Regions from separate parts of the Paenibacillus sp. 7516 genome, predicted to be linked through region 2. Evidence: predicted binding sites of a transcription regulator. Region 2 holds the regulator's gene; the other holds the start of a gene.
What was found. The regulator NrdR, encoded in region 2, represses ribonucleotide reductase genes. The targets are predictions, from matches to a motif close to AACACNATATATNGTGTT.
Positions count from the first base shown of each region.

Region 1: a site for NrdR is predicted at 2,988-3,005, ahead of CHI14_RS08265 (adenosylcobalamin-dependent ribonucleoside-diphosphate reductase). Genes of this name have one in related genera too.

Region 1 is NZ_NPBI01000007.1:203,264-219,959, forward strand. It holds gene CHI14_RS08265 (adenosylcobalamin-dependent ribonucleoside-diphosphate reductase) at 290-2,926, opposite strand; gene CHI14_RS08270 (DEAD/DEAH box helicase) at 3,261-5,021, shown strand; gene CHI14_RS08275 (YqhG family protein) at 5,024-6,274, shown strand; gene CHI14_RS08280 (hypothetical protein) at 6,455-7,513, shown strand; gene CHI14_RS08285 (YqzE family protein) at 7,616-7,837, opposite strand; gene CHI14_RS08290 (N-acetylmuramoyl-L-alanine amidase) at 8,057-8,818, shown strand; gene CHI14_RS08295 (divergent polysaccharide deacetylase family protein) at 8,793-9,680, opposite strand; gene CHI14_RS08300 (extracellular solute-binding protein) at 9,821-11,431, opposite strand; gene CHI14_RS08305 (carbohydrate ABC transporter permease) at 11,564-12,454, opposite strand; gene CHI14_RS08310 (ABC transporter permease) at 12,479-13,435, opposite strand; gene CHI14_RS08315 (cache domain-containing sensor histidine kinase) at 13,689-15,416, shown strand; gene CHI14_RS08320 (S-layer homology domain-containing protein) at 15,490-16,696, opposite strand, start outside.
Region 2 is NZ_NPBI01000009.1:7,818-24,513, reverse strand. It holds gene CHI14_RS09090 (histidine kinase N-terminal 7TM domain-containing protein) at 1-286, opposite strand, end outside; gene CHI14_RS09085 (SDR family oxidoreductase) at 650-1,519, shown strand; gene CHI14_RS09080 (cupin domain-containing protein) at 1,811-2,146, shown strand; gene pnpS (two-component system histidine kinase PnpS) at 2,187-4,016, shown strand; gene CHI14_RS09070 (response regulator transcription factor) at 4,134-4,865, shown strand; gene CHI14_RS09065 (methyl-accepting chemotaxis protein) at 5,015-6,199, shown strand; gene pstB (phosphate ABC transporter ATP-binding protein PstB) at 6,422-7,177, shown strand; gene phoU (phosphate signaling complex protein PhoU) at 7,242-7,901, shown strand; gene polA (DNA polymerase I) at 8,124-10,778, shown strand; gene mutM (DNA-formamidopyrimidine glycosylase) at 10,892-11,722, shown strand; gene CHI14_RS09040 (manganese efflux pump) at 11,915-12,670, shown strand; gene coaE (dephospho-CoA kinase) at 12,680-13,276, shown strand; gene CHI14_RS09030 (lytic transglycosylase domain-containing protein) at 13,273-13,836, shown strand; gene CHI14_RS09025 (alpha/beta-type small acid-soluble spore protein) at 13,988-14,212, opposite strand; gene nrdR (transcriptional regulator NrdR) at 14,326-14,793, shown strand; tRNA gene CHI14_RS09015 (tRNA-Ala) at 14,981-15,053, shown strand; gene CHI14_RS09010 (alpha/beta hydrolase) at 15,446-16,255, shown strand; gene CHI14_RS09005 (MarR family winged helix-turn-helix transcriptional regulator) at 16,304-16,696, shown strand, end outside.

The DNA of each region.
Region 1 (16,696 bases), on a different contig from region 2:
TTACCTCACTACCATATCAATACAAAAAGACCGCCCACTTTCTCAGCAGCCACAATCCATTATAAACCTATCCCCAGCCGGATTGAAAGTTTCGCCAATAAATGCTTCTAGATGCCTAGGACTCTGGAGGTGAAAAGGACGAATCCTCTTTTATTCCGGGAATCTTCTAGTTGAAATCATCCTTAGAAGCCCGCTAATTCTACGTCAGGTCATACAAAAAGGGCGACCAAAGTGCTGGTCACCCTTACCGGATTCTTCTCATCACATTAACCTGGATGATGTCTATCCTCTAATTACATTTGCTGTATCCACATTGGCTGCAAGTCTTGCAGCCTTCAATATTGATCAATGAAGCTGAACCACAGGAAGGACACAAATCTCTCGATGCTGTATAGGTTACTAACGGTTCGTCGACAATCGCCGATTCAGAAATTCGATCCACCCTCTGGTCTGCCTCTTCATTAGTAGAGGATGCACTTTCTTGAGGGGTGCTCTGTACATGACTTTCGAGCGCCTTCGCTACTGCGTCTGCAATGGACTCTACCCGGTTTACACCAAAGCCAATCGCTCCCGAACCACCGATGCCTTTCAGGTGTTTGATAAGAAGCTCCACTTTATGTCCGTGGTCACCATATCGCAGGAACAGGGAGCACACTCTTCCCAGCGCTTCCGCCATAGCGAATACATCGGAACCGGCTTTACCCACGTTCAGGAAGATCTCGGCCGGAATGCCACCCAGGTCGTTGATCGTAATGTAAGCCATGCCAAACGGAGTATTTATTTTGTACGTTGCTCCCCGTAGTACCTGCGGACGACTCTTGTACTGTTTATCCAGTACTTTGGCTGCGGGCGAAGCGGCCACACTTGTTTTGCCCTCGTTCTCTGTCTCTGAAGGTGCGGACGTGAAGACTGCCGTTTCGTTTGCAGCACTTGTTTCTTTTACCGGATCTGTCACATTAGTTTGTTCACTTACTTCGCTCTTCGCCTCTTCTTTCTTCGTCGTGGATAGGACCTGTACATCGCGGCTGCCGTCCCGGTAAATCGTGACGCCCTTACAACCGAGATCAAAAGCTAGCTCATACAACTGAGCCGTATCTTCAACCGTAAAATCAGCCGGACAGTTAGCCGTCTTCGAGATAGAGCTGTCCACCCACTGTTGAATCGCTGCCTGTACCCGAATATGATTTTCGGCTGACAGATCCATCGCCGTTACATAATAGTCAGGAAGTTCCTCTCCAGGGTGTTCATCCAGCCATTCCTGGGCGATAGGGACAAACTGCTCATCGTAACCGAGCCGGCTTTGACGGAAATATTTAAACGCAAAGTATGGTTCAATCCCTGTCGACGTACCTACCATCGTTCCCGTACTTCCTGTTGGGGCCTGCGTGATAAGCGTTACATTACGAATGCCTTGCTTGCGGATGGCCTCTCCCACTTCGGGATAGGTCCCGACCAGATTTTTCATAAATCCACTCTGTAAATACGGCTCCACTTCAAAGGCAGGGAATGCCCCCTTCTCGGCCGCAATCTCTGCTGATGCGAGGTATGCTTCTTTTGCGATAAAGCCATACAGTTTATCCAGAAATTCAAGTGACTCCGGACTGCCGTACCGGATGCGCAGCTTAATCATCAGCTCCGCGAGACCCATCGTGCCTAATCCAACCCGGCGCTCCCGCTGCTGATTTTTCTGATTTTCCTCAAAATGATAAGGTGTCGCATCAATCACATTGTCCAAGAATCTGGCTGAAATACGTGTCGTCTCTGCCAGCTCCTGCCACGCTACATCATGACTGACCTCATCGTAAAATTTGGATAAGTTGATAGCCGATAGATTGCAGACGCCCCATCCTGGCAGGCCTTGTTCGCCGCATGGATTGGTACATATAATCGGATTAAAATACCAGCTGTTGGACATCTGATTGTAATACTCCATAAAGACAACACCCGGCTCTGCTGATTTCCAGGCCGAATCGATAATTGTACGCCATATATCCCGGGCCTTTACTGTGCGGTAATGGATAACACGGCGCCCGGCTTCCCTCCATTGCTGCAGATCCCCGTTCCACTCGTTATCATAATCGGGGTCGCTCGTATCCGGAAAAACAAGTTCCCAGTCCCCGTCCTGTTTGACGGCTTCCATAAATGCGTTGCTCACGCATACGGACAGATTGGCATTGGTAACCTGCCCCATCGTTTGTTTGACCGTAATAAAATCCATCACATCCGGATGCCAGTCGTTCATCATCAGCATAAGTGCTCCCCGGCGGCTGCCTCCCTGTTCAATCAGCCCAGTCGTATAACTGAATAAGCCGCCCCAGGATACCGAACCGCTGGAAGATCCATTGACCCCTTTAACAACGGCACGACGTGGACGGAGTGACGACAGGTTGATGCCAACGCCACCACCGCGAGCCATAATCTCCGTCATTTCAGTCAACGTTTTCATGATGCCACCCCGACTGTCCTGAGGAGAAGGTATAACATAACAGTTAAAGAGGGTCAGCTCATCGCTAGCACCCGCACCAGCAGCAATTCGGCCCCCCGGAACCAGCTTCCAATCGTCCAGTACAGCCCGGAACTTGGATTGCCATTTTTGCTGTTCTTCCGGAGTGGATTCTACAGATGCCATCGCTCTCGCGAGCCGGTCCCACATCTCCTCCGGTGTTTTTTCTATATTAAGTGTGAGCTTCTCCACTTCCGTCTGGATTGTTTCTCCACTGCGAGTCTTCACTTTCACCATCTGACCCTGCCGTTCGATGATTTCCCCCACTTCCTTTGTCGGAAACTTCGGGTCATCTTTCGTCAGAACGAGTACTACATCTCCTACCTTGGCATGGTTTGGATCGGCATCCTTCCAGGCATAACGGTCCAAAAATATTTTTTCACTTAGTCCTTCCAACTTGTGCGACAATTTGTTCGAATTCATTATGTTTGACAGCCTCCCCAAAATCCCATTACATTTCTATTATGTGTTTAAAATATGCCAATACACCACATATAGTGATTTATATTCAGTATAGTACACCATATATTGATTTTCCATGTGACTTAAGTCACAGCTATTCTTTTTATTTGTCTTGTACTTGGACTAGCTCGCTCTTACGCCATCAGACTCTCTCATTCAAAATTTGTGAATTTTTTTGGGACATAACGGTTCGGATTCGCACCTTATTTGGAGGTTGGTTATGAACTGCCTCTCATTCGTCCATACTATGAGCTACGAATAAAACGTCATCATGTATGGCAGGGGAGGCATCACCATGAACCGGAAACATCCGCTTCACATGAATCAACCTGCAGCAGAACTGCCCGTTCCGCTCGAATTCGATCGCAGTTGGCTGACCCAACTGGAGTCACGGCTCGATAAAGGCGGTCCTTGGGGAGACTACAGACTCTTTCAACTTGGCATTCAAGCCGAAGAGACCAATCTGATTCCCAATTTTGATGAAATACAGTGTCTGAAGCATTTGCAGGGACTGACCCCGCTTCCGCACCAGATGGACACTGCACGCAAAGTATTATTTGAAATGTCAGGCCGTGCCATTCTTGCCGATGAGGTCGGTCTGGGAAAAACCATAGAAGCCGGTCTGATTTTGAAAGAATATATGGTCCGCGGTCTCGTATCCAAGGTCCTCATTCTCGTGCCTGCATCCCTTGTACTTCAATGGGTACGAGAGCTGAATTCAAAGTTTGGCATTCCCGCAGTTGCGCAGAAAAAAGCCTATTCCTGGCAAAATGAAGTGGTTGTGGCTTCGATGGATACGGCTAAGCGAGATCCGCATAAGGACATCTTGCTGAGTACGGACTATGACATGATCATTATTGACGAAGCCCACAAACTCAAAAATAAAAAAACGACCAACTATCAATTCATGCTGAAACTGCGAAAAAAATATTGTCTGCTGCTGACCGCTACACCGGTACAAAATGACATGAGCGAGCTGTTCAATCTAATAAACTTGCTGAAGCCGGGCCAGCTGGGACGTCAAGGTGACTTTAGTGCCAACTTTGTCGTGGATAAACGAATCCCCAAAAACCAGGAGCAGCTTAAGGACGAATTGTCCAAAGTCATGATTCGGAACCGCCGCGGTGAAGGGCCAGTACAGTTCACCAAGCGGAATGTTTCCAATGTGAATTTGCAGCTATCTCCTGAAGAACAGGCACTCTATGATGGGGTAACCTCCTTTGTGAAAGATCAATATCAGGAGGCCGGTGGAAACCTGAGCAGCATGCTCTCACTTGTTACGCTGCAGCGGGAAGTGTGCAGCAGCCGGGATGCCGTATTTGTTACGCTGGTCAATCTGTCCAAGAAACTCCCGCTTGACTCCCCGCTCCGGGACAAAATTTGGGATCTGGTTGCCCATATCAAGGCCATTAAAGAAAATACAAAGGCCGAGAAAACGATGGAACTGATTCGAAACATGAATGAGAAAGTCATCATTTTCACCGAATACCGTGCCACGCAGGAGTATCTGCTGAATTATTTTCGCAACAACGGACTCACGGCTGTTCCGTATCGTGGCGGCATGAACCGGGGGAAAAAGGACTGGATGATGGACCTGTTCCGAGGCCGTGTCCAGGCCATGATCGCAACCGAAGCCGGTGGAGAAGGCATTAACCTTCAATTTTGCCATCACATGATTAATTTCGACCTCCCCTGGAACCCCATGCGCGTAGAGCAGCGAATTGGCCGGGTACATCGGCTGGGACAGCAAAATGACGTCAACATCTACAATCTGTCGACGACAGGCACAATTGAAGAACATATCCTGAATCTGCTGCATGAAAAAATCAACATGTTCGAGATGGTCATCGGCGGACTGGATGTTATTCTGGAACGGCTCGAGAAAAAGGAATCCATTGAAAAGAGTCTCTACAAGATCATGCTCGAATCCCAAAACGAAGATGACATTCGCCGCAAAATGGATTCGCTTGGACAATCGCTGAATTCCATTCAGCGTGAAGTCGCCGATGAAGTGCCGACCGTCTCCCTTCTGGATCTGGGCAAAGGAGGACACTGACCATGACCATGTCACCTCAAGAAGTTCAGGCCTATGTGACAACCTATCTCGAAGCCATGGAATGCCAGATCATGGAGCGTTCTCCTGCACATATAACCGTTAAATTATCGCCGGAAGCGGACAAGGCTTTAACCAACCGTCCGTACTATTGGGGATTTGTTGAGCGCACTGGGGCTCCGGCGGAGACGATGTCCTTTACGTTCGTTTTTGATCCGGCAGCGTATCAGCAAGCTATCGATGCTGCAGAAGCCAGAGCCGCTCAGGCATCTCCCTCGCTCTCTGCAAGTCAGAATGGACCTGTCGGCCCAGGCAGCGCGGGTTCTGGTTCTGGAGCAGATGCACCTAAAGAAACCATTCTTGGCCGCTATTTCGGCATTACTCCAGCTTTGCCGCAGCTCGGGCCTGGCCGCATCCTGCGTGAAGACGTCGTCTATGGCAGCCGCAGACTGCAGCAGATCTTCGAGGCCGCCCGTGAAGGCGGCGCATTTGTGAACCTGTTTGAGCAGGCACCCAAACGTCAGCTGCGCGCTGCTGCACCAGCTGTATATGAACCATGGCTTGGTGTATGTTTCAAAGTGGAATTCGCCTGTGATTTGAAACGGGAGGAGCTCCATTTTCTTGGCATCTCCCTTCGTACAGGTGAAATTATCGAAAAATTTGGTTCCAAGCTGAACCGGCGAGACCTCAGCCCAAGGCTGGCTGAGAACATGCATGTCCAGACAGCCAAGGTATCGCTATCGGATGCTGGAGCAGCACTCGAGACACACCTTACCAGGCGTCTGCTGGAACTGGATTATGGTTGGGCTGAACAAGCCAAGGCACGACTGGACCTGGAGCTTGCTGTGGTTGATGCTTATTACGAAGCCGTACTGAGGGAGGATACGCCTGAGGTTGAGTTAGACGACAATTCCACAGGAGCTGATCGTGATTCTGCTTCCACCGGGCAAGAGCCTGGGACTAATTCCATGAGGTTCCAGTCTATTGCGACGGATCACTCCCGTGTACCTCCTGTGAATCGAATATCCGCAGACATGACTGGATTGGAGACACACTCGGATGCGAAACTTGCTGCTGAACAGGCCGTCCCCGTGGATGAAGAAAGGGATTCAGAGCAGGAGAAGGCCCGCCAGGCGGTTCTGGACCGTGAAGCGATGAAACTGCAATACGAAACCCGCCGGACAGAAATGATCTGGCAGTATGAACCCAAAGTGAAGGTCACGGCCATAAGCAGCGGCATGTTTCATTTAAGATAGACGCAGACACTACTTTTCCAGCAAATGACGGCAAAAGTAGTGTTTATTCATGAGCACCCACCCGACAGGTTGCAGCAACCTTTGCATGGCTTGTCCAGTAGAATGAACCTAGAAGTGATCGTGCAGCGAATAATCGTCCCTGTTCGTCATAATGTACTCCAGAAAAAGAGGGTGTTAATTATGAACCGAATCTTTCATAAACCATGGCTCGTCATCCGCAGGGCAGCAGGCTTGGGTGCCATGTGCCTTTTGGGTTTAACTACGTTGTCCACAACATTGCAGGCAGAAGATGCTTTAGGTTTGCAAGCAGCCACCACAGAACTTTCCTTTCAATTAACGACGGCAAAAAGCGATGCTTCCCATCCATCTGATACGTTTGCTCCTGCTGCTGTTCAGCAATTTGCCCTTCAACAGGTTAAGGCCCTGGGCTCCTTACAACAGATGGACCAAGGCTGGAACCAGGCGCAGCTAGACTTTACGCCTCTAGGTCCAGGTACGCACAGCTGGCTTGTAAACGCTCATATCGATGGAACATCTGTTGGATATATGATCATTACAGCTAACCGTACAGGAAACCTGCAGCTAAGCGAGTACGGACAGGGAGAACACCAACCGTATGACCTCTCTCTGCTGCTGCAGTCTCTTCAACGACATAATCTGAATCTGGAGGAATTGTCACATGCAGAAGACATCCAGTTATGTTATGCCTCCCCTCTTCTTGCCTACTGGAAAGTGGAGCAATCAGGTGTTGGTACCATCTATATCGATGCAACCAACGGTGACACTTTACCGAATGGTGCTGTAAAGGCCATGGAGCGTGAATCTCGGGTTGAACATACTCGACCGCCTTCTCCCACGCTATCCATGTCTGTACAACTCCAATCCAGAACAGATGATCTATCCAAGGTTTCATCCTTCTCAGTGGAGCCGATCTACGTACAACCGGATTTTGATCCTGCCGACAATCTCTTGTGGATTACTTCGGAAGCGGTCCCTGTAACAAGTTTACAGCCGTTGGTCCAGCAGTGGAGAGACCATCAGGCCATCGTCTTTTCGGCAGATGATCGCAATGTATTATATGGAGGCCCTCTTCCTGTTACCGGATATCAGGTCTGGAGAATGGATAACGGTTCGGAGCAAAAGGAATATGTAGCGATTGGTGGACATTCTACCTTAAGACGTTTCGTTCCGATCGACACGTTGATGAAGGATGGTCATTTTTATACTTTCAAGCCGTGAAGCTGTGGATTTTTGATAGTCTCAAGCAAACACAAATAAGACGCCTTCCTCTGATCACCGAATCAGGAACGCGTCTTTTTATTTTTTGTGGCTTAAACAGGTTTATTTGCCAGAAGAGCTTCGCTTCTGCATTTCCCTGCGTGAATCTAATGCTTTTTCCTTTTTCCCTACCCACAATGATACAGCAAAGGGGAGCATGCCAAACCATTTCATCGCCCAAGGCTCTTTTACCTTGGAACGCCCTTTCCGCTCTTCCTTCGGTGTATCCATAAAATGAACAACCCGCTGCGTAATGTACTTCACCAGCTCATCACTCTTGGCCATCCATCTCTGCCTCCTTCTTTACCTGAGCATTTATGCGAACTGCTCAACTGTAATGCGCAAGCTTACGATACATCTATTGTGTGCAGAACGGCCCATGTATAAACATTTTTTTGCTGCTGAGAGTATGAAATAACCAATAATGCACAGTCTAATGCCAAAGGTATCCATCCTTATACGATATTGCATGAGATGCCTATAACGAAAAGGAGCGTGCATCTCATGGTTAAGCTGCTAGCTGCATTAGTGGCATCGCTGATCGGGTTCAATACTATATTAATGTCACCTGCGCAAGCTTCCTCGGCCGTTATTCCGTCATCCCATCCCAACTCAAAATCCGTGAGTCCTTCCTTGCTGCCTGTAACGGATGGTGACAGTTATCGTTCCACGCATCACGCTTTTGCCGCACCAGTTATATTGCTGGATGTTGGACATGGTGGTGTTGATGGAGGTACGTCTGATCATGGGGTGCTTGAAAAAGACATCAATCTGGCTATCAGTCAAAAGGTGTACCTCCTGCTTCGCAGCAAAGGATATGCTGTCATCATCAACCGGCTTGGAGACTATGCCCTTAGTGACGAAAACCGCTGGCTGAACAGCAGATCCCGTCATCGCAGGGATCTGGCACAGCGCAAGAGTCTCAGTGAAGAAGTAAGTACGGATATTGTGGTCAGCATCCATGGGAACTGGAGTCCCAACTCGTCTACAAGGGGGCCAGTTGTCCTTTACCAGAATGAAGGCAGGAGCTACCTTCTGGCAGACTCCATCCAGACCGAGCTAAACCATCTATTTGGCACTCGGCGCGGTGTCGTGTGGGGTAAGCCTTTCTACCTGCTGAATCAGATTAAACAGCCGGCCGTTATCGTTGAGACCGGATTTCTGAGCAATGCAGAGGACCGGGCCATGATGAATGATCCGGCAGAGCAGAAGCGTATTGCCCAGTCCATTGCAGACGGCATTATTTATTATTTGTCGGTAGTGTAGGGGCAGCATGCCAGTGCCATACTTCACGCACCAAATCACCGATGCCAACAAACTCAATCTCACCCTTCAGCTGGGTGACGGAATCGCGAACAACGCTGGATGTGTTTAGTCCCGTCTGACCAACATGCCCAATAACAACGCACATATTCTTCTCGACGGCTCGCTTGGCTGCCAATTCCATCTGATGGCGAATATGCGGCTTCGAATTCCGGTCGTCCAGAAAAATATCATTACCGACCGGAGGCATGCCTTTGGATACCGCGAGTTCACCCACGACCGAATGGAAATTGGTACGACTGTCTACAAAAAACAGCCCTCGTTCCCGGCAAACATCAAGCACAATTGACATGATTCGTTTGTCTGAAGTAACTTTGGAGCCCATGTGATTGTTCATGCCGATGGCGTAGGGAACATCATCAATGGCTTTCTCCACTCGTTCGCGGACCTCATCGTCTGAGAGACTGGATGTAATCGCACCGGGACCGAGCCATTCAGGTCTTCCTGATATGGGTTCCATCGGCATGTGAACGATTACATCCATCCCTTTTTCATGCGCAGCGATAGCGTCCTTTTTGGAGGTGGGCAAAAACGGCATGACGGCAAGCGTCAGCTTGACTGGCATGTCCAAAATTTCCGCCGTGCCTTTCATATCGTTGCCCGCATCATCAATGATGATCGCCATTCGTTTGGGCTGTGGTTGGGATGGAGTCATTACCGCTGCCTGAGCAGGTTCTGTGACCAGTGATTCTGCACTACAGGTTAACGAGTTCACTCCATAAGTAATAAACAGCATACTCACCATCAACCATGCAGTTCGAATCGTCCATGTACTGGAACGTACTTTACGTTCGGCCTTTTTCATCCATCGTTCCCTCCTTTGTTCGTTCCCCTCATTATTTGAACATTGAAGAAGGAATATGTTAGACAAAAAAAGCCTGTTCCATGCATAAGAAAAGGCCCTCCCTTAGGAGAGCCCTCCACAATATCGTCGTTCCGACCAGCTTACTTGGTTCCCCATACCTCCATACGCTGAGCGTATTTCTGGTTAATAATATCCTCTACTTTCTCATCCCCTGCCTTTTTCATATCCTCGAGCATTTTGTCAAATATGGCATTGGCTTCTGCTTCAGTCGGGGCAATAATGGCTCTGGTAATGCTCTGGTCCATAATATCCTTGACCTTTTGTGCCGTCAGAGCTTCCGGTGTTCCCCCATCCGGATTGAGGTTATCATATTCAGCTGTATCCCATACCGAATCGCCAAGACTCTTGATGGCCAGTTCATCCACTTCGCTGCGCTGATATTTGACGGCCATGTCGTACGGCTGTCCGTTCGGATCCAACCCATTTTTGATAAACCACAGCCATTTACGAACCCCGCTTATTTTCACCGTTTCATCCCAGTTATCCTTGAAGCTCTGCAGGAATGCAGGATCAGGTTGACGTTTGCCATCTACCATGGTGTATTGTTCGCCTTCCTTACCCCATAGGAGCAAGTGCTGCCCTTCATCACTCGCCAAATAGTTGAACAGCTTCATCGTTTCTTCCGGGTGTTTATTATTTTTGGTTATGGCAATGGCATCCCAGCCAAGCGAGCTTCTCGGTCCAAAGGTCGTTTGAGCCGGGTCCACACCAGGAGCTACGACTTTATATGCGAATAATTGATTCTTCTCACCGCCATCCTTTTTCAATGCGGCATTGCCGTTACCCGGATCCCAGTAGGCGCCTGGTGTGGAGAATACCGCACCTGTTGTGAGCTTCTGAATCCATGTTTGCGTTTTGCTAATGGCGAATTCCTTCTCGATCAGTCCTTCTCGATATAGACGATTCATATATAACAGCATTTCACGATACTTAGGATCCTTAACATCATATTGCAATCTACCATTATTATCGTAATAGGTTTTTAAACCCCACATGCCCTTGAAGGTACCCAGATTCGCCCCCATATTCTCGCCATTCATCGTCATGGGAACCGACTCTTTACCATCAATCGTGCTGTATTTCTGTTTAAACTGTTTAAGCAGTGCTTCAAACTCGTCTGTAGTGAGCGGCTCGGATCCATCCGCTTTCTCAGGAGCAAGCTCTTCCAGCAGGCTTTGCCTCATCAGCATACCGAAGACTGGATCACTGTCGAGCCCGTACCAGTTTGCCAGATAATAGTTTTTGCCGTCCGTATAACGTGTCTTGGTCAATGTGTCCCCGTACATTTCCTTTAAATCGGCTCCATATTCATCGATTAACTCATCAAGCGCAATGAAGGCTCCGCTAGAAATATATTTGTCTAGTGAGGCATCTCCCCGGCTCATCACCACGACATCGGGGTAATCTCCGCTCGCCAGCATCAAGCTCAGCTTCTCCGTCGGATTTCCCGTCGGCTGCTGTATGGAGATCTCTATTCCGGTTTTTTCGGTGATTTGCTGTGCAACCGCGTCAGTGAATGGCTCACCTTTGGTATTGCCATCAAACCAGGTCAGCGTGATCGGGCCTTGTTCAGCTCCTTTTTCATCTGTACCTGCGCTATCTGTCCCTTCGCTCGAAGAACAGCCCGCAAGCAAACCCACGACTAAAGCAGCAGTAATACCCATAACCATCCATTTTTTTGTCTTTTTCATTGACACCCTAATTCCTCCCAATGAATGAAGTAACTTGCGTGTATTATGGAGCAAACCATTGAAGCTGTACCACCCCCCTTTCAGGAGTGTCCGCCGAGAGTTCTTCTTCTCTGTCAGCCAGACCAGCAATGATTAACTCTTTACTGCTCCCAGCGTCATGCCTTTGACAAAATACTTCTGTAAAAACGGATAGACGAGAATGATCGGCAACGTAGCAACCATCGTCGCAGCCATTCGTATGGTATCACTCGAAACAGCATTCCGCTTGGCTGAGTTCGCCAGCATCTGCGTTTGCGAGACCATCCCACCGGTCTGAAACTGACTCAGGATTTTGACAAGTACAGCTTGCAAGGTTTTCAAGTCTGAGCTGTACGTGAATGCATAAGAGTCAAACCAGGAGTTCCAGTGTCCAATGGCCTGAAATAATCCGACCGTCGCGAGTACAGGCGTGGTCAGCGGCATAACTATTCGAAAAAAAATCGTAAGATCATTAGCTCCGTCCACTTTGGCCGATTCCTCAATCTCATGAGGAAGCTGCTCCATGAACGTTCTTACAATAATCATGTAAAACACATTCATCAGACTGGGCAGAATGAAGACGGAGAACGTATCAATCATATTCAGCGCTTTGAGTACCATGTAATAGGGAATCAATCCGCCGCCAAAATACATCGTGAATATGAAGTACAAATTCCAACCCTTGCGTCCCACCAAATTCCGCCGGCTCAGCGGATACGCCAGCATCGTGATAACCAGCACCGAGAGGGGTGCACCAATCAGCGTTCGTTTGACCGTGACCCACAGCCCATTCAAAATTTCACTATCTTTCAAAATCTGGCTGTAGCTGTCCAAGGTTGGCACGCGTGGCCACAAGTACACCCCACCACGAACCGTATCCTCCGCGCTATTCAAGGAGAGGACAAGTATATTCCAAAAAGGCAGAAATGTAACCAGTAAAACCAGGACCAGAATGAGATATACAAAGAACTTAAATATCCGATCACCGAATCGGTTCAATAACATCATAATCACTCCTTTCCTTCTTGGTTAGAACAACGCCTGATCATTCACCTTTCTTGAGATCCGGTTCACAATAACAACGAGGATGAAAGCAACGACAGATTTGAACATTCCAACGGCAGCTCCGTATGAAAACATACTGTTCTGCAAGCCGTATTTGTAGGCATAAATATCGATGACTTCCGAATACTCAAGTACCGTGTTGTTTTGCAGGAGATACTGCTGTTCAAAACCCGCATTCAGAATTCCGCCGACCGCAAGAATAGCCAGTATGACAATGGTTGGACGCAAAGCCGGCAGAGTAATATGCCACATTTGCTTAAATCTGCTCGCCCCATCTACCCTCGCAGCTTCATAAAGTTCAGGGTTAATGGAGGAAATAGCCGCAAGATACATAATTGCACTGAAACCCATCTCTTTCCACATGTTGGACAAGGCGATAATCCACCAAAACAAGGGTCCATTTTGCAGGAAAGCGATCGGATCATCCACAATACCCAGCAGCACCAGAATATTATTGAGCATACCGTCTGAAGCCAGAAGCGTAATGACAATATTGGCCGCAATAACCCACGAGATGAAGTGGGGCAAATATGATACCGTCTGTACAAAGCGTTTGAAGAATCCCTGTCTGGCTTCATTCAGGACAAGCGCAAGGATGATTGGCGCAGGAAATCCGAACAACAGTGTGAGCAAGCTCGTTGCGAGTGTATTGCGCATAACCCGATAGAAATCACCCGTTGTGAAGAAATATTCAAACCACTGGAAGCCTACAAACTCTGCATGAAAAAACTGCCTAAAAAAAGATTCCCCTCCCGGCTGATAATTCGTAAATGCCATATACAGTCCGAACATGGGACCATAGGAAAACAGCAAGGTTGCAACGAAGGCAGGCAGCATAAGCACGAATAACCATTTTTGTTCTTTTAGTCTGCTGATCAGATTATTGCTCCTGACTGTTTTGATAGCGCTTACCTTATGCATCAAGTGCCCTCCCCTTTCTTTATACCATCATGATTGGCCTGATTTAGATTCAGCTGATTACCTTTTTATCTTAATTTTGATAGCGCTTGCTTTCCATACTTCAATTCTCCGATAAATGCCGCTTTTTAAAGATGTTTTCGGTGAAAAGCGTTATTGGATTTCCATATTTGGTCTGCTATGATGAACTCTATGTAATCACTTTCAATTGAGAGAGGGCTGCTCGATGCGTCCATTTTACAGAAAATACATTTACATGCCTTTTGTTGATTTAAGCTTCAGATCCAAACTCTTTCTTGTTTTTGTCCTGGTCACCATTATCCCGATGATGCTGCTGGTTTATTTCTCGTTCGAACTTACCAAATCCAAACTGACGGAACAGTTGTACATCAACATGATGAATTCAACCGCCCAGATCACCAAAAACCTGGAAAATAAACTCGATAGCTATGAACATATTTCAGCCTCCATTTATCTGGATAATCGACTTGCCAATTACCTAACGACAGAGTATCAGGATGATCCTTCCTATCTGGATGTTTATAATTACATTGGCAATCGCATCGATACCATTATGGCTGCCTACCCTGATTTTGATAGCGCATTCATTTATTCGGACAATCCGTCTCTGCCCAAAGATAACTACTATATCAAGCCCATTACACCCGAAGTTCAGGAGACCGAGCTGGTCCAGAAGCTGAAACAGTCGTATGGTAATATCATTCACCTCTCCTCCCCGCAAACGGCGGATGGACCTGCCATGTTTACCCTTGCGAGACTGCTGAATAATAATAGCAATCAATATCCGTATGGGATGCTGGTATTCCAAATTTCCGAGTCGGTTATCTATTCGTTAATGGAGAAGGAAGCCGGAGGCAAAGACATTTTTATCATGAATGACCAAGGCGTTATTCTATCTTCTGCGGACAAAAAATTAATCAATACCCGGTTGCCGGAACTGCTTGATCAGCAGTTTGATGACTCTCTTTCCGGCAGATTCGACACGACCTATCAGGGCGTCAAAGCACTCGCCGTCTATAACACGCTCAAAAATGGCTGGAAGACCGTCTCCATCTTCCCATATGAAAGTATTATTAAAGATGCCAAATCACTGTCGCAGCTTATGATTAAAGTGTCCCTTGCCTTTATTGGTGTAGCCCTGCTGCTCATTTATATTACGGCTTCACTGTTCAGCAAACGCATCCGGACCTTAATCCGTATGATTCGCAGAATTGAGCGCGGAGACTTCACTCCAACTCATGAAGAACAATTGGGCAGTGATGAGATTGGACAGCTTCACTTCGCGTTCCAGCAAATGACGATCCGGTTGAGAAGTCTCATCACCGAGGTATATCAAAAAGAACTGCAGAGCAAGGAAGCCGAGCTCGATCTATTGCAGGCCCAGATTAACCCTCATTTTCTGTATAACACACTGGGCTCGATCTCTTCTCTTGCGATTAAACATCAGGATCCGCAAATTCAGGACATGGTATTAAATCTCGCCAAGTTTTATCGGATATCCCTGAACAAAGGAAAAAGTGTTCTGACCATTAATGAGGAGTTAAAATTAACCCAAAGCTATAACGCCATCCAGCTGATCCGATTCAAGGGGCAGTTAAATTTCATTTATACCATTGATCAGGCGATTTTACCCTACTCCACGGTTAAGCTTGCTCTCCAGCCATTTGTTGAGAATGCGATTATTCATGCCGTCTGGAATCAGGAAAGGCCGCTCAACATTCATATCAAGGGGGGCTTCGAAAATGACTCGATCATTCTCTCCGTCATGGATGACGGGATGGGCATGCCGCGTGAAACCCTTCTATCTCTACTTGAAGACAAACCAGGACGGGGGTATGGTATTTCCAACGTGGACCGGCGGATTAAGCTAAAGTTCGGAGAGAATTACGGTGTCCACGTATACAGCAGATTGGGTGCGGGCACGACTGTTCAGATCACCCTTCCGCAAAATGCCCTTTTATAACAATCATGAATGCCATCATTCTATACAAAAATACAGAACTAGGGCTGCGGAGTAATCCGCAGCCCTTGATGTTTTACTTCAGAATCAAATTGTAGATGACCTGTGCCGCTTCTGCCCGGGATGCAATCCCTTTGGGCTCAAACTTGGCATGTCTGTTTCCTTGAATCAGGCCACGATTGGCTGCTTCAGTTACTGAATCAGCTGCCCATGGTGAAACCAGATTCATATCGGCGAATATGGTATCGTTGGTATTAACAGGCTTCTGATCCTTCCCTAAGGAATAGCCCTTCATTACCATGACTGCCATTTCCTCGCGAGTAATCGTGAGATCTGGCTCGAAGGCATCCCGGCTTTTGCCGCTTACAATCCCTGCCTTGTACGCGATGGAGATCGGCGCAGCATACCAGCGATCCGCCGTTACATCGCGAAACTCCATTTCTCCAGCTGTGGTGAGTCCCAAGGAATGTACGAGCATTGAAGTGAACTCGGCCCTTGTAACCTCACGACCGGGTTCAAACAGGCCCCCATGTGTACCCTGGACAATCAGCTTGGCCGTCAACTCATGAATAACAGGGCTCGCCCAGTGGTAAGCAGGGACATCTGTGAAGGAGCGCTCCAGCTCCAATACAGCATATGTGCCGAATTCACTGATTTCCCCTGTCAGCACATTCGCTGCATATTCACCTCGGACAAATTCAAGCTTACCTTGTTCTCCAATCGCATACATGCCACCCTTAGACGTATCGAAACCTTCCACCGCATGCAGACTCAACACGACGGGCTTATCAAACTTGGAGAGTGTTTCATTTAACCCCGATTTGCTCTGAATGGATATACTGAATGCGTAAATTTCACTCTTCAATGAAACTCTCGCTTGCGTCATGTCCTGTGCTGCGGCAATGATCTTGTTACCTTCACTGCCAAGTGGAACCATATTGAGAGTGACGATGCTGCCTTCCCGCTGCTGTTCTGGCAGCTTATTCAGAAGTTGCTGAAGCACCTCTGCAGGAATTTGGAGGCTTAGCTTGCCCGATTTCACTACCAGTGCGTTGTTTCCAAGCTGCTTGACAACAGCTGAGGATAACTGCACTTCCTGCGTGTCAGCCTTGATTTCCACGACGGCTTGACCTGACTCTTTGTTCGTTTTCAGCATATCTGCTGTGATGGACAGGGTTGTAGTCACACTTTCTTGACTTCCGTTGTTCTCTTTTACGCTGCTGCCATGAGTATTGCCAGTGCTTCCTGAGTTTCCTGGCACGCCAGGGTTCCCTGGATTCCCC
Region 2 (16,696 bases):
ATAGTGACTTGCCCGTGTACTGGATCATCAGGATCAAGCCGAGGGAGGCGGAGAAAGGCATGCCCATGTACTCCACTACCGTCCAGAATTTCATTTGTTCGAGTGTATTGCTGGCGAGTTCGATTGCATAACCAAAAGTATAAACGGATAAGGCAGCCGTATAGAGCATAAATACGTTAGCTCTTGAAATTTCTGCTCTTCTAAAATAGGTGTATACACACAAAAAAACATTCAGGACGGCTGAGGTGGTTACAAGGGATATATAAGCGTTAATGTGCGATTCCATTGTTTGGCTCCATGTCAGATTGAGAATCTGTTATTTGAGATGCTTGATCGAACGCAGGATATATACCGGGTATAAGGTACTAAAATCACATTTGTATACTGTACATTGTACATCAGCCCAAGCGGCATAGGAATACAATTTGTGTCATGAAACAGGTCATTATCGAAAATTAATCGAAATTTGGTGTAATTTATAATTCATTCTATTTTCTGTTTGACCTCCAAAAGAGAGTGGTAAGTAAGTATCGAGACAGCCGTAGTGAGTTTTGGATGATGTCAGCTGCAGCAGGAATAATCTGCACTGTTCATGCCATCCTACAGAATGAGAAGTATACAGCCATTCATTTTGAGAGGAGAATGTGAAATGTCAACCAATACACAAACGCAAAAAACGATGCCAGCACAACATCAGGACCAGCGTCCCGGAATTGAATCGGAGATGCACCCGAAGCCGGAGTTCGAAAAACCGCAGTATAAGGCGGCTGACAAATTATTGGACAAAGTTGCCCTTATTACCGGAGGTGACAGTGGAATCGGACGTGCCGTTGCCGTTACGTATGCAAAAGAAGGCGCAGATGTAGCCATTGTTTACCTCAGCGAGCACCAGGATGCAGAAGAAACGAAACGTCAAGTGGAACAGGAAGGACGCAAGTGTATCCTGATTGCCGGAGACATTGGTGATGATTCATTTGCCAAGAAAGCTGTTCAACAGACAGTGGAGCAGCTGGGCAAGCTGGATATTGTGGTTAACAATGCAGCCGAGCAGCACCCACAGCAGCAGCTGGAGGATATTACGCCTGAACAGCTGGAGCGGACGTTCCGCACCAACATCTTCGGGATGTTTTATATCACGCAGGCCGCCCTGCCACATCTGAAGCAGGGCAGCACAATTATCAACACGACGTCCATCACAGCCTATCGAGGTAGTCCAACTCTGCTCGACTATTCGTCCACCAAAGGAGCGATTACGTCGTTCACACGTTCTCTGTCCATGAACGTTGTTGAGAAAGGCATTCGTGTAAATGCGGTAGCTCCAGGCCCAATCTGGACACCACTGATTCCATCGACATTTGATGAGAAAAAAGTGAGCGAGTTCGGCGCTACGCAGCCGATGAAACGTCCTGGTCAACCGGATGAGCTGGCTCCTGCGTACGTATATCTGGCTTCGGATGATTCATCCTATGTGAGTGGACAAGTCATTCACATCAACGGTGGCGAAGTCGTTAACGGATAATATGAAGCTCAGTTCGAGTTAATACTTTCAACTCACATATCTAAAGACGTATCGGTTCAGCTAATGCTGGCGGTACGTCTTTATGTTTTTTGACAATGATCCCGAATTTCTGTGCTATGTTTACAAAAGTCAGGATCAGAAATGATAGTTACATGATATTCTTGATACATGTTCTCTTGGACCTCGTACAGTAAAAGTACTTCATGTCGTATCTGTTTCAATTAGAAACGAATCTGTCCCAAAGGCAACTGTGATATGATAGACGGAACATACCGATCGGGAGGATACAACATGAAGATTAGCAAACAAAACGCAGCGCATTACATATGGGGTGCTCAATGTGATGGATGGCATCTCGTGCAGAACGAGGGTTTAAGCATTATTCATGAGCGCATGCCTGCAGGAACAGCTGAAATACGTCATTACCATAACGTAAGCCGCCAATTCTTTTTTGTCCTGCACGGAGTGGCGTGTATGGAGCTTGATGGCGTGGAGTATACGCTTGAGCCGCATGAAGGACTGGAGATTCCACCGGGAGTGCCTCATCAGATGCAAAATACAAGTGCAAATGAAGTAGAGTTTCTGGTTGTTTCACTGCCAGGTACACGTGGCGATCGGATAGAGTGAACTAACCTATAATTGAGATTAACTAAAAAGGAAGAGATTAATGAGACCGTTTCGAGTTCGCCTTTCCATCATCATGATGATATTGATTGGTGTATCCGTCATTGTGGCTGGATATACGATGGGCAGAGTATTTAAAACAACACACACCACAGCACTGGAGCAAACGATGGTGCGTGAAATCAATTTGCTCAAGGCAACGTTTCCTTTCCACGATGCAACCGATCCAACCTCGGCAGAAACAAGAAAGTACTATTCGGATCGGGCAGGCGAGCTGGAAAAGCTCACCGATTCCAGGGTAACGTTTATTAATCGGGATGGAACGGTCATTGGAGATTCAGAGAGTGATCCTGCTACAATGGATAATCATCTGGACCGGGAAGAAATCAAGGGTGCAGTTGGTGATGGTTATGGCCAGTCCATCCGTTTCAGTGAGACGCTGGGAGTAGATATGTTATATGTCGCGCTGCCCGTGAACTCGGATCAAAGTGACATGGTAGAAGTGCCAGGCGGAGAATTCGATGGTTACATCCGATTATCCATGAGTTTGGCTGCTGTGGATCAGGGGTTACAGCGCGGCTGGTTAATCATGTTTGTAGCCTTGGGACTGTTGTTCCTGATTGTGGCTCTGGTCAGTTACCGGGTTGCTCGGGGGTTAACCTCACCGATTGAACACATAACGAAGGTAGCTCACCGGATAACCAAACTGGAGTATGATGCCAGGGTAGAGGTCACACGCAGAGACGAAATTGGACAGCTTGGGCTGGCGATTAACGGAATGGCTGACAGTCTACAGACTCAGCTCAAAACGATTCGCGATAATGAGGCATTACTCCAGAGTGTCCTGGCCAACATGGCAGGCGGCATTGTCATGATTGATGCGTCCCAATCCATTGCACTGGTAAACCGGGAAGCAGAGCGTATGCTGGGTATTCAATCCGAACGCGTGACAGGTAAACCCTATATTGAATTGAAGAAACATTATGAATTGACACGGACGATTGAAGAAAGTGTAGCTGTTCAGGAACGGATGCATGAGGAGGTAAGTATTTTTAACCCGGAGGAACGTCTAATTCGTATTGACGGTGTTCCGATGACCGAAGATGATGGCGGATACCGCGGGATGCTGTTCCTTTTGCAGGATGTTACGGCGATACGCAGACTGGAATCGATGCGCAGTGAGTTCGTTGCGAATGTTTCCCATGAACTGAAGACTCCTGTGGCCGCGGTCAAAGGGTTTGCTGAGACGCTGCTTAGCGGGGGAGTGCAGGACAAAGAGACGGAACGGTCATTCTTGCAGATCATCTATGACGAAGGGGATCGATTAAACCGATTAATCGGGGATATTCTGGAGTTATCCAAGATCGAATCCAAACGGGCGCCGCTGCAATGTTCTCCTGTACATGTGCATTCGTTCTTCGAGATGGTTCTGGGTACACTATCCAAAGTGGCAGAGAAGAAGCAGATTCGACTGCAGATGTTTGTGCCGGAGGAGCTGTATATCGAGGCCGACGAGGATAAAATGAAACAGATTTTCATTAACCTGCTCTCGAACGGGATTAACTACACTCCTGAAGGGGGACGTGTCAAATTACAGGTGACGGTCGAACATGGTGAAACCGAGGAACAGGTGGTATTTGCAGTATCGGACACCGGGATTGGTATTCCGAAGAAGGACCTGCCGAGAATTTTTGAACGTTTCTACAGGGTAGACAAAGGAAGATCACGCAACTCTGGTGGTACGGGGCTTGGGTTATCCATTGTGAAACATCTGGTTGAGCTGCACCACGGCAAGTTATCGGTTGAGAGTGAACTTGGCATGGGTACAACGTTCAAGGTAATCCTTCCCCTGATACAGGATGAAGAAATCTAGGCCTGAAGAAGTGAATTGTAAAATCGAATAAATTGCTTTACACAGCGTTAACAAATAAGTGCTATGATATAAAAAGTGTTGTGGCAACAGACAACCTATAAGGAGAGAAGGGGTATCATGGCACAGCGTTTGCTAGTTATTGAAGATGAACCTACATTATCGAGATTACTTACGTACAACCTGACACAGGAAGGCTATGACGTTACCGCTGAGGATCATGGATCTTCAGGATATGACCGTGCAGTTTCACAGGACTTTGATTTGATCCTTCTGGATCTGATGCTGCCCGGAATGAACGGTCTGGATATTCTGAACAAATTAAGAGTTCAGGGTGTAACTACACCCGTCATCATCCTTACGGCGAAGAACGGTGAAGCCGAGGTGGTACAGGGTCTGAAATCCGGAGCTGACGACTATATTACAAAGCCCTTTGGCGTGTCGGAACTGCTTGCCAGAGTGGACGCCGTATTAAGAAGATATTCCAATGGAGATGACCTGCCGCAGCCAGAGGACAAGGATGGTTCACGAATTGTACTGGGCGAACTTGAGATCTATCCACTGAAGTACGAAGTGACGCTGGGTGGCCAATCCATAAGTCTGCGTCCCAAAGAATTCGAAGTTCTGCTCTACTTGGCCAAGAAGCCAGGCGTTGTACTTACACGTGATGACCTGATGAATGCGGTCTGGGGGTTCGATTATATTGGAGGCCAGCGCACCGTTGACGTTCATGTAAGTTCATTACGTAAAAAGCTGGAGCTGGACCCGGAATCCGTACACATTGATTCCATTCGAGGTGTAGGTTATAAACTGGTTGTAAAAAGAAAAACTCCCCATCATTCAAGTTCGTAATGATCGGGGAGTTTTATTTTACGTCCAATTTACATAAACCTTTATTTTCCTTTACATAGAGGGAGTAGCATGAACTTGTCCGAGTGATTCTTAGGACCTACATAACCCATCTCAGGACAGAGCTCATACGTAAAGGAGATTGCGCATTTATGCCCATGTTGCTCGAAGAGAAGCCTGATCTATCCGTAGAAGATACATATAAGCATGAGGAGGACTCGATTCGTTTAACTCAGGATGATCTTACAGAATTAACCCTTAACAACCAAGTATCCATCCGAGAATACTGCCGACAGGTTCCCATGGTGGGGGTGCATACCACCTGTGGAGAGGCTGCTAGCATATTGAGTCAGGAACAGAAATATCCATGTGTAGTATTGGGTGATGATCAGAATCGCCCGCTGGGGTTATTGATGCGGGAAACCTTGTATCGAATACTGAATGGGCGTTTCGCCGCGGATTTGTTTTATCGCAAGTCCATATCACATGTTGCTGATTCATCTCCGGTAGTCGTGGATGTACTAGCTGATGCGCCAGAAGTGATTGATGTAGCCTTGTCACGAAGTGAGGAGCATTTCTATGATTGCATCATTGTAACGGAGGAGAACAGGCTGCTTGGCGTATTAACCATGCGGGATCTCATGTCCCTTTCCAGAAGGATGCAGCACGAGGCTGGAGAAGAGCGTGTTCACACCATTACTGAGAGCCAGAAAGAGATATCCCGGATTCATGAGTCGATTACGAAACTGGTTCAATCCGCTGGAAAGACAGGAGAAGATGCGAAACAGATTATTCAATTGTCTGAACAGGGCGCAAGCAGTCTTATACAGGTTGAGGCTTCGTATAACCGCGTACATCAGCACATGGGAGGACAGCGCCAGCATGCGAATGATATGCTGACCTCAATAGAAACCGGAGCGGGCATGGCACGTTCCATTCGTTCTCTGGCCGATCAGAGTGCGTTGCTTGCGATGAATGCTTCCATAGAAGCAGCTCATGCTGGCGAGTATGGGCGAGGCTTCCAAGTGGTGGCTGGTGAGATACGGGCCTTAGCTAAACAAACTCGTGAGGTTGCAGGAGATATGTCCTCCTTGCTCGAAGGGATCGGTGAATTAACCAGACAAACCGTTGAACTGGTTCGCGCCAGTGCTGCTGAAATTGACGACAGCTCTGCACATGTTACCGAAGGAAGTGCAGCTTTCAATCGTTTAAACTCCGCCGTGGAAGGTATGCTGCATATTGCTTCCAACATCTCAGAGGAAGGCAAGCAGACTGGAGAAGTGGCGGATTATATCCGAAAAAAACTGGAGTCTATGATTTCCGGGGGAGAATTGTAAAACAAAGATAGACATCATTTACCATCTATGATCGTAACGGGAAGGTCATGGCTTGTGAAGGATGTCTTTTTTACATTCCGTTAACATGAAAGTGATACTCTTTTTACAATAAGAAGGTAGGATATTAAGGATGACCGAGAAGCTGAAGATTATTGATCTGGCCTCGGCCTCAACGTAAAGGGAGCTTGGTTTGTCCCTCCAGCGAAGGAGAAGTGAACATCCATGAAGGAACTCATTCACATTGAAGGACTTAATTTGTACTATGATACGCATCATGCGCTTAAAAATATATCGATGGACCTGCCGGAACGAACTGTAACTGCATTCATCGGACCGTCAGGTTGTGGTAAATCCACGCTGCTCCGTACATTAAACCGGATGAATGACATGATTCCGGGAGTACGTGTCGAGGGACAAGTTCTGCTCGATGGATCGGATATCTACAGTAATGAAATCGAAGTTGAAACGCTGCGCAAACGAGTAGGCATGGTGTTTCAGCAGCCTAACCCATTTCCAAAATCAATCTACGATAATGTCGCATACGGCCCCCGTTTGCACGGTGTTACCCAGAAGGCGGAGCTGGACCAGTTGGTTGAACAAAGTCTGGTACACGCTGCATTGTGGGATGAAGTCAAGGATGTACTCAAGAAATCGGCACTTAGTCTGTCCGGCGGTCAGCAGCAGCGTCTCTGTATTGCACGAGCCCTCGCGGTACAGCCTGATGTATTGCTGATGGATGAAGCCACTTCGGCCCTGGACCCCATCTCGACATTAAAGATCGAGGAACTGGTCAAGGAACTGCACAACAAGTACACCATCGTCATGGTAACCCATAACATGCATCAGGCTGCCCGCGTATCGGGTAAGACTGTATTTTTCCTGAATGGTGAAGTTGTGGAGGCCGCTGATACAGAAACGCTGTTCTCCACGCCCCAGGATTCCCGAACCGAGGATTATATATCCGGACGGTTCGGTTAAGCAAGCTGAATTCGAACGAACCCGGCGTATCCGGAGATGATGGACAAGGGGGACATGGAAACCTATGATTCGCAGGAAAGAATTTGATCAGGAGCTTGAAGAGCTTCGCATTTTGCTTCGGCAAATGGGTGAGCATGTAGGAACGGCATTGGATGGTGCCATTGAGAGTTTACGGACATTGGATGCCGAGAAAGCTCAGGTCATCATCAAGAATGATGCGAATCTGAATGCGCTGGAAGACAAAATCATGGAACTGGGCTCCAAGCTGATTATTACCCAGCAGCCAGTCGCGAAGGATTTGCGCCGCATTATTGTGGCGTTCAAAATCTCAAGTGATCTTGAGCGTATGGGCGATCTCGCCTTGGACGTTGCCAAAGTTACGCTTCGTATGGAAGGCCAGGAGCTGATTAAGCCACTTGTGGATATCCCGCGTATGGCGGAAATCGTCAAAGAGATGATTGATGAATCCATCGAGTCATTCCTGAAGGAAAATACGGATCTGGCTTACAAAATGGCACAAACGGATGACCAGGTTGACCAGTTGTACAGTCATATGATTGGCGATCTATACAGTTTCATGACCTCTCATCCAACTCAGGCTTCTCAAGCCATGCTGCTCATGTTGGTAGGACGGTATATTGAACGCATAGGCGATCATGCAACCAACATTGGGGAGAGCACGGTTTATCTGGTAACAGGTAAGCGCCCGGATTTGAACCAATAATCAGTAACGGCAAATCATTGGAATTGGGGACGATTTGCTGCAAAAACAAGGGACTTTCTCCCGGCGGCCTGCAAGCGACAGGCTGTCTGTGGAGAGAGTTCTTTTTTTGCTGGATGGAAAGTGTAAAAAGATGCCCAATCTTTTTTGTTGTAACAGGTGTGTATGTTATCATGAGAGTAGATGTACTTGAGGGTTTGACCATACGATACGTGAGGTGCTGGAATGGAAAAGTTTATTCTCATAGATGGAAATAGCATTATTTACCGGGCGTTTTTTGCAATGCCCCCTCTGACGAATTCAAAAGGACTGCATACCAATGCGGTGTATGGCTTCACCACCATGCTGCTCCGATTGCTGGAAGAGCATAAGCCGACCCATGTTATGGTGGCATTTGATGCCGGCAAGGTCACTTTCCGTCACGAAGGATATCAGGAGTATAAGGGTGGCCGTGAAAAAACACCACCCGAGCTGTCGGAACAGTTTCCATTACTCAAAGAATTGCTGCAAGGACTGGGTATTGCCCAGTTTGAGCTGGCCGGGTTTGAAGCGGACGATATCATCGGAACGTTAACCAAACGCGCAGACGAGGCTGGAAGACAGGTATTGGTTGTATCGGGTGACAAGGATATGCTGCAGCTTGCCTCCGAACATGTACATATCGGTCTCACGCGCAAAGGGGTAACGGAAATCGAACTGTATGACCCTGCTCAAATTAAGGAACGGTATGGTCTGACGCCACTTCAAATCATCGATCTCAAAGGCCTGATGGGCGATGCGTCGGATAATATTCCGGGTATTCCGGGAGTTGGAGAGAAGACGGCTTTGAAACTTCTGCATCAATTCGGTTCTGTCGAGGAAGTATTGAACGGCACAGGTGAATTGAAAGGTAAAATGAAAGAGAAGATTGAGGCACATGCCGAAGATGCCCGGATGAGCAAACAGCTGGCGACCATTCACCGCGAAGTACCACTGGAGCAAACCTGGGATGACATGCAGTTCGCCGGGTTAAAAGAAGAACAGGCGGGGCCAGCACTGGCCAAGCTTGAATTCAAATCCTTGCTTGAACGCTTGTCATTCAGTGGGAGTGCAGGCTCTGCAGCTGAAGCGGTACCGGCTGCAGAAGTTGAATCTACGATTGCTACAGAAGACACGATTGGCGAGCTGTTTGACTCCCTTGAATCCATCGATGTACTCCACGTGGAGACCCATGGTGATAATCCGCATCAAGCGAAATTGATTGGGGTAGCGATTGGATCGGGTAAGACGTATGTCTTCCTGTCCCCCGAAGTATTAAACGCTGAAGCTGCAGCCCGGGTGCGAGAATGGCTTGGTAACCCGGACAAGCCCAAACGTGGTTATGATCTGCACCGCGTCGATCTGGCTCTGCACGCGCATGGTCTTGAATTCGCCGGAGCATCCTTCGATGTGCAGCTTGCTGCCTACTTGCTTGACCCGACGGAATCCAATCAGACCATTAGCGGCTTGACTTCGAAGTATGGCTTGCCTTCCTTGGCTGAAGACGACACGGTTATGGGCAAAGGTGCAAGATACAAGGTGCCTGATGTAGAAATCCTTGGCGATTTCCTGTGCCGTAAGGCTGCTGCCGTGGCTGCCATTATTCCTCTTCAGGAGCAGGCACTTGAGAATGATGAGATGAACGCGCTCTTTCACGAATTGGAGATGCCGTTATCACGCATTCTGGCAGACATGGAGAAACAGGGGATTAAAGCGAATACAGCAGATCTCCAGGCCTTGGGCCGTGAGTTCGAGGAACAGATCAGCAGGCTGATGGCGGAGATTTACCGACTTTCCGGTACGGAATTCAATCTAAATTCCCCCAAACAACTTGGTGAGATTTTATTCGATAAGCTCGGCCTTCCTGTGGTGAAGAAAACCAAAACAGGTTATTCTACCGATGCAGAAGTACTGGAGAAGCTGGCTCCGTATCATGATGTGGTACAGCTGATCCTTCAATACCGTCAGCTTGCGAAGCTGCAATCCACCTATGTAGAGGGTCTCCTCAAGGAAATTTCGGAACGGGACGGCAAAGTCCATACGTATTACCGGCAAACGATTGCTGCGACAGGGCGTCTCAGCAGTCAGTTCCCGAACTTGCAAAACATTCCGATCCGTATGGAAGAAGGACGCAAAATCCGGAAGGTGTTTGTTCCTTCCGAGCCAGGCTGGTCCATTTTGGCGGCCGACTATTCGCAGATTGAATTGCGTGTACTCGCCCATATTTCGGATGACGAACGGCTCAAGGAAGCTTTTGTTCATGATATGGATATTCATACTAAGACAGCTTCTGACGTATTCGGAGTGAAAGCCGAAGAGGTGGACAGCGACATGCGTCGTTCGGCCAAGGCTGTTAACTTTGGAATCGTGTATGGCATTAGCGACTACGGGTTATCCCAGAATCTGAACATTACCCGTAAAGAGGCAGCCCAGTTTATCGATCAATACTTTGAAGTGTTCCAGGGCGTTCGTCGATATATGGACGATATTGTGAAGGAAGCACGCCAGGATGGCTTTGTCAAAACGCTGCTGGAACGCCGCCGCTACCTGCCGGAGATCAATGCAAGCAATTTTAATCTGCGTTCCTTCGCTGAGCGTACAGCGATGAATACCCCGATCCAGGGGACAGCCGCAGATATTATCAAGCTTGCCATGGTGCAGATGGATGAAGCGCTGCGTGAACGCCAATTGAAGAGCCGCATGCTGCTTCAGGTACATGACGAACTTGTATTCGAAGTACCTGCGGATGAGCTGGAGCTAATGAAGGAGCTGGTCCCATCCGTTATGGAAAAAGCATTGGAGCTCTCGGTACCGCTTAAGGCAGAAGTCAGTTTCGGGGAAAACTGGTACGAAGCCAAATAACAACTGGTGTGGATTTCCGTTATTTTACAAACATTTCCTCACAAGGATTCGACATAAGAAGGGGTCCCGCTGAAGCTCAACTTCCGTTATAATATAGGGGAGGTGAGAACATCATGCCGGAATTACCGGAAGTCGAAACAGTCAGAAGAACATTGAATCAGCTTGTTGTAGGTAAGACTATTGAACGCGTAACTGTTAACTTGCCGCGCATTATTCAGCGGCCGGACGATATAGATGCATTTGCACTGGAACTCGCAGGACACACCATCATCGGAGTGGAGCGCAGAGGGAAGTTTTTACGGATTTTGTTGGACGGGCTGGTATTGGTCTCCCATCTGCGGATGGAAGGTCGATACGGCGTATATGAGCAGCACGAAGAAGTGGAGAAGCATACCCATGTTATCTTTCACTTCACAGATGGCACGGAATTGAGATACAAGGACGTACGTCAGTTTGGAACCATGCATTTGTTTGCAGCGGGCGAAGAGCTCGTATCCAAACCTTTGTTGAAGCTCGGCCTTGAGCCGCTGGATCCGGCATTTACCGTGGCTGCATTTCGTGAAGCTGTTGGTAAACGGACAACCAAAATCAAGGCTGTATTGTTAAATCAGGCATACGTCGTTGGCATCGGGAATATTTATGTGGACGAAGCCCTTTTTCGCGCAGGCATTCATCCCGAAACCATTGCCAAGACGCTGACAGAAGCCCAATTGACGGTGCTGCACGAGGCTATTGTAGCCACCCTGCAGGATGCCGTGAATGCAGGCGGATCCTCCATCAAATCGTATGTTAATGGACAAGGTGAGATGGGCATGTTTCAGCATCAACTGAAAATCTATGGTCGCAAATCCGAGCCTTGTACAACGTGTGGTACATTGATTGAGAAAAGCGTTGTTGGTGGTCGCGGGACGCATTATTGTCCGAAGTGCCAACCACTAAAGTAACCAAAGAAGATACAAATTGAAATTGTCGTTTACACGTTTACGGTTTGAATTTGTACCGGAATGAACGAAATGATTAAAACGTAGCACCCATGGATTACTCCCTCCATATACTGATATGGCAGAAATAAGCGGGCGAATACCTACCTGTAACGGTAGGTGGAAACGAGTTCCCGCACAGGGGAGGAATCCGGGGTGCTGCATCATTTTATTTCATTGCTGGCGCTTGCTTTGGCGCTTAGTTTAGATGGTTTTGGTGTCGGGATTACATACGGGCTGCGCAGGACGAAGATCCCGCTGTTATCCATTGCTGTTATCTCCATTTGTTCGGGGTTGGTCATTGCGTTGTCCATGCAGGTGGGAGTACTGTTATCCCATGTGGTATCTCCTGATGTGGCTTCGTTCGTTGGTGCGGTTATTCTGATTGCCATCGGTGCGTGGTCATTAATTCAGTTGATCCGTAAGCAGGGGAAGGATCGCCTCGAATCGGAAGAGGGAACGGAAGCAGTCGGAGATAAAGAGCAAGCAATCAATTCAGCGCCGGTCAAAGGCAGAAATCAAGTGCTGGCACTTGATCTTGAACCATCTGCATCCGGTGGATCGCTGGAACGCATGGTATTTACACTGGAACTGCGGAAATTAGGTGTCGTCATTCAAATATTACGCAGTCCTTCCAAAGCGGATATGGACAATTCGGGTAGCATTTCTGCCCAGGAGGCAATGTGGCTTGGAATCGCTCTGTCACTGGATGCCTTCGGTGCAGGGCTCGGAGCTGCTTTGCTCGGTTTCCCCACATTGTGGACTGCACTTGTCATCGCGCTGTTCAGTGGCGCATTTCTGTTAATCGGCATGAAAGTCGGATTGCGCTTTTCAGCGCTGCGCTGGATGAGAAGACTGTCCGTACTTCCTGCGTTGTTACTGATGATTATGGGAATAATGAAGCTGTTATGAGGTGAAACGATGAATATTGGCTTAACCGGCGGGATCGCAACGGGAAAGAGCAGTGTTTCCGCCCTTCTTGCCAGTAAGGGAGCGCTGCTGATTGATGCAGACATGATTGCCCGGGAGGTCATGATGCCCGGGCATCCTGTTTTGGCTGCCGCTGTTCAGCGGTTTGGACAAGCCATATTAAATGAAGACGGGACACTGGACCGGAAAAAGCTGGGCAGCATTGTGTTTCAAAATCCCGATGAGCGTAAAGCCCTCGAGGCTATTACACATCCGGCTATTCGCCAGGAGATGCGGGAACGTGCTGCTGCATATGAAGAAGCCTATCCGGACAAGCTGGTGGTATCGGATATTCCTTTATTGTTTGAATCCGGTCTGGAAAAAGGATTTGATGAGGTTGTCGTTGTTTACGTCCCAAGATCCGTTCAGCGGGAGCGGCTGATGAGTCGGGATGGCATGACAGAGGAACAGGCTGACGCCCGTATTAATGCACAGATGGATATTGAACATAAGAAGCAGCGTGCTGACGTGGTCATTGACAACAGCGGCTTATGGTCGGAGACGGAGCAGCAGGTTATTTCATTTTTGCAGCATAAGGGTCTGATATGAGGTTACTGCGCAAGAAACGGATACTGCTGTTGATGTTTGTTTCATTTGTATTGGTGCTGTTCCTGAATACAAACTGGATGGCGTGGTTTTATCCAATTCATTACAAGGAAGAGATTCGTGCGCAGTCTCAGAGCTATGAGGTGGACCCTTTCCTGATCGCTTCCATCATCAAGGTGGAAACCAATTTCAAGACAAGCAAAGAATCCAGAAGAGGTGCCATCGGGCTGATGCAGCTGATGCCGGATACGGCCAACTGGATCATGGAGCAGGCTAAAATTCCCGGGACCTCGTTAGAGGAGCTGAAGCATGAACCGGGCAGGAACATTCAGCTTGGGACATGGTACCTGCGTAACCTCTCAGAACAGTTTGACGGGAATGAGACGGCCATGATTGCTGCTTACAATGCCGGACCAGGCAAAGTAAGTGGATGGATCAGAGATGGTGTCTGGGACGGCTCATTCGAGACAGTCAAGGATATTCCTTTTGGAGAAACCCGGCACTATGTACAACGAGTCATTTATTATTATAATCAGTATGTAAAGATCTATCATACGTTCTAATAGCTGATTGCTTGGATTATGCGGTAGTCTAGAGTACAATCGGTTTGAATTTTGATATCGTATGTCTTATTTAATAGTAGAAGCACAGAGCAGGCCGGTTATTCACCGGCCGCTCCATGCTCCTCTGTCTAAACGTATTACAATGCAGATATTATTGGTATTGACCTGCCAATTGCTGTTCTGCAATTGTTACCAGACGTTTCGTGATGTATCCACCGATCGAACCGTTCTCGTAAGAAGTCATGTTACCTTGGTATCCGTCTTGTGGGATGCTGATTCCGAGTTCTTGAGCAACTTCATATTTCAATTGCTCCAGTGCTGCGGAAGCGCGAGTTACTACCAAGTTGTTGGAGTTACCGTTGCTGTTTTGGGCCATTGCTGTTCACCTCCTCGCGGTTGGTAAAAGTATTATGTGTCTTCAATGCGATTTTCATAACTAGAAGTGACAGGGAATTTATGGTAAAAGAAAAACATGGGAAGTGATCTGAGTTGAAATGTCCTTATTGCGCCTATCTGGGTACAAAAGTTCTGGATTCTAGGCCTGCTAATGAATCAAAATCCATCCGCCGTCGTCGTGAGTGCGAGCAGTGCAGTCGCCGTTTTACAACGTTTGAAATGGTCGAAGAAACCCCGTTGATCGTCATCAAGAAAGATGGCAGCCGTGAAGAGTTTAGTCGCGACAAAATTCTCCGTGGCCTTATCCGGGCTTGTGAGAAACGTCCTGTCTCTGTAGAAACGCTGGAGATGATGGTTTCCGAGGTGGAGAAGTCACTGCGCAACACTGCTGAAGCTGAAGTGGAAAGCCGCCAAATTGGTGAGCTGTTGATGGAGCAATTGTTCCCCGTTGATGAAGTGGCCTATGTGCGGTTCGCATCGGTGTATCGCCAATTCAAAGACATCAATATGTTCATGAAAGAACTGAAATCGTTGTTGTCCAAAGAGGATCTCGACGATTAAAGAAGTGGATTAAGGGAGAAGAGCAGTCTGGGCTTGTAATTATGAGTGTTCTTGTCTGTACAGAGGTTGTTCTTCTCCAAACACTTTGCGTTCTGAAAAAGTTATTGACAGCTAAAGCTGCATTTTATATGATATAGGAGTCGCCTGTGGAACTTCGCTGAAGCGGACAAGTACATATATATAATGTGGGGCCTTAGCTCAGCTGGGAGAGCGCATCGCTGGCAGCGATGAGGTCAGGGGTTCGATCCCCCTAGGCTCCATACTCGAAAACCTCTTGGTATCCAAGAGGTTTTTTGCTTTTTATGGATTTCTTTTACCCGTGTCTGTAGCCAAAATGCTCATATTGTTTTATTTCAAATATGATCGCATTTTAAACTTGAGACGAAAGGCATTAAAAAAACGGGGCGGAGTCTACATTGATAAGGCTCCGCTCAGTGCATAAATCCCTTTTTAATTTTTATGTAAACGCTTAAAAATTTGATGGACAATAGCGCAAGACTGATGTTATATTGTTTCTGTAAGAAACAATATAATCTTCATAGGAAACTAAATTTTATTGGATGAGTGGATATGACAATGCTAACTAAATGTGCTCAAGGCTCAATGATGTAATCTTCTGATGCTTTAGCACCATGAAAAGGATGGGATGAGTATGAACCACAGTGAGACAACGATTAAATCATTTGACGGAACACAGCTATATTTCAGCAAGGATACAGTCGAAGAGGCGAAGGCAGCTGTAGTCATTGTTCATGGGTTGTGCGAGCATGCCGGGCGTTATGACGAGTTGACGATGCACTTAAACAAACGAGGGTGTAACGTATATCGATTCGACCATCGTGGTCATGCGAGATCTGAAGGAAAGCGTACATTCTACAGTGATTTTCACCAAATCATCGAGGATGTGAATGTCGTAGTTGATAGGGCCTTGCAAGAGAGCAGTGACCTCCCAGTATTCGTCATTGGGCATAGCATGGGCGGATTTGCAACCTCATCATTTGGCACGAAATATCCAGGCAAGGTCAAAGGTATTGTTTTATCAGGAGCACTTACCCGTTATAATACGAAGGTTGCTGGTGAACTGCCGCTAGATCTTCCTACTGGGACGTATTTCCCGAATGAGCTTGGCAGTGGAGTATGCAGTGACCCTGAGGTTGTATCCGCTTACGCAAGTGACCCACTGGTAGAGAAACAAATTTCTGTGGATCTTTTTAATAGCCTGGGGAACGGCGTGGCTTGGTTAAAAGAACATGCCAAGCAGTTTGTGGACCCGGTGCTCGTTCTGCATGGAGCAAACGATGGGCTGGTGAGCGAGCAGGATTCACGTGAATTCTACGGGGACATCGCCTCGACTGACAAAACGCTGAAGATCTATGCACATCTCATGCATGAAATATTTAATGAACCGACTAGACATGAAGTCATAGAAGAAGCCATTACATGGATTGAAAAACATATCTAATTTCAGTAGAGTAAAGGAAAGAGAATCTAAATATGAAAGGGATTACTCATGAAATTAGATTGGATGGGCGACCATCGGACCCTGATTGAGAAAATTATCAAATACGGTAATGCATATTCGAACACCTATAAGCTGCAGCGAAGCTATGGTACGGACATGATGTTCTCCGCCTCTCAGATCCAGACCCTGGAATATATTCTGGAAGCAGAGGATAAGGAGGAGAAAATGTCAGAGATGGCCGCACGTTTGGGCGTTAGCCGCAGTACATTTTCCAAGAATGTGAAGAATCTGACGGAAAAAGGATTGCTCGAAAAATACCATTTAAGCGGTAATCGCAAAGATATTTATGTCAAACCTTCGGCGAAAGGGCGCGAAGTATATGCAAAGTACACTGAATTTGTCCGTGAGCTTTGCTTTGACGATATCTTTAAGCATGCTGAC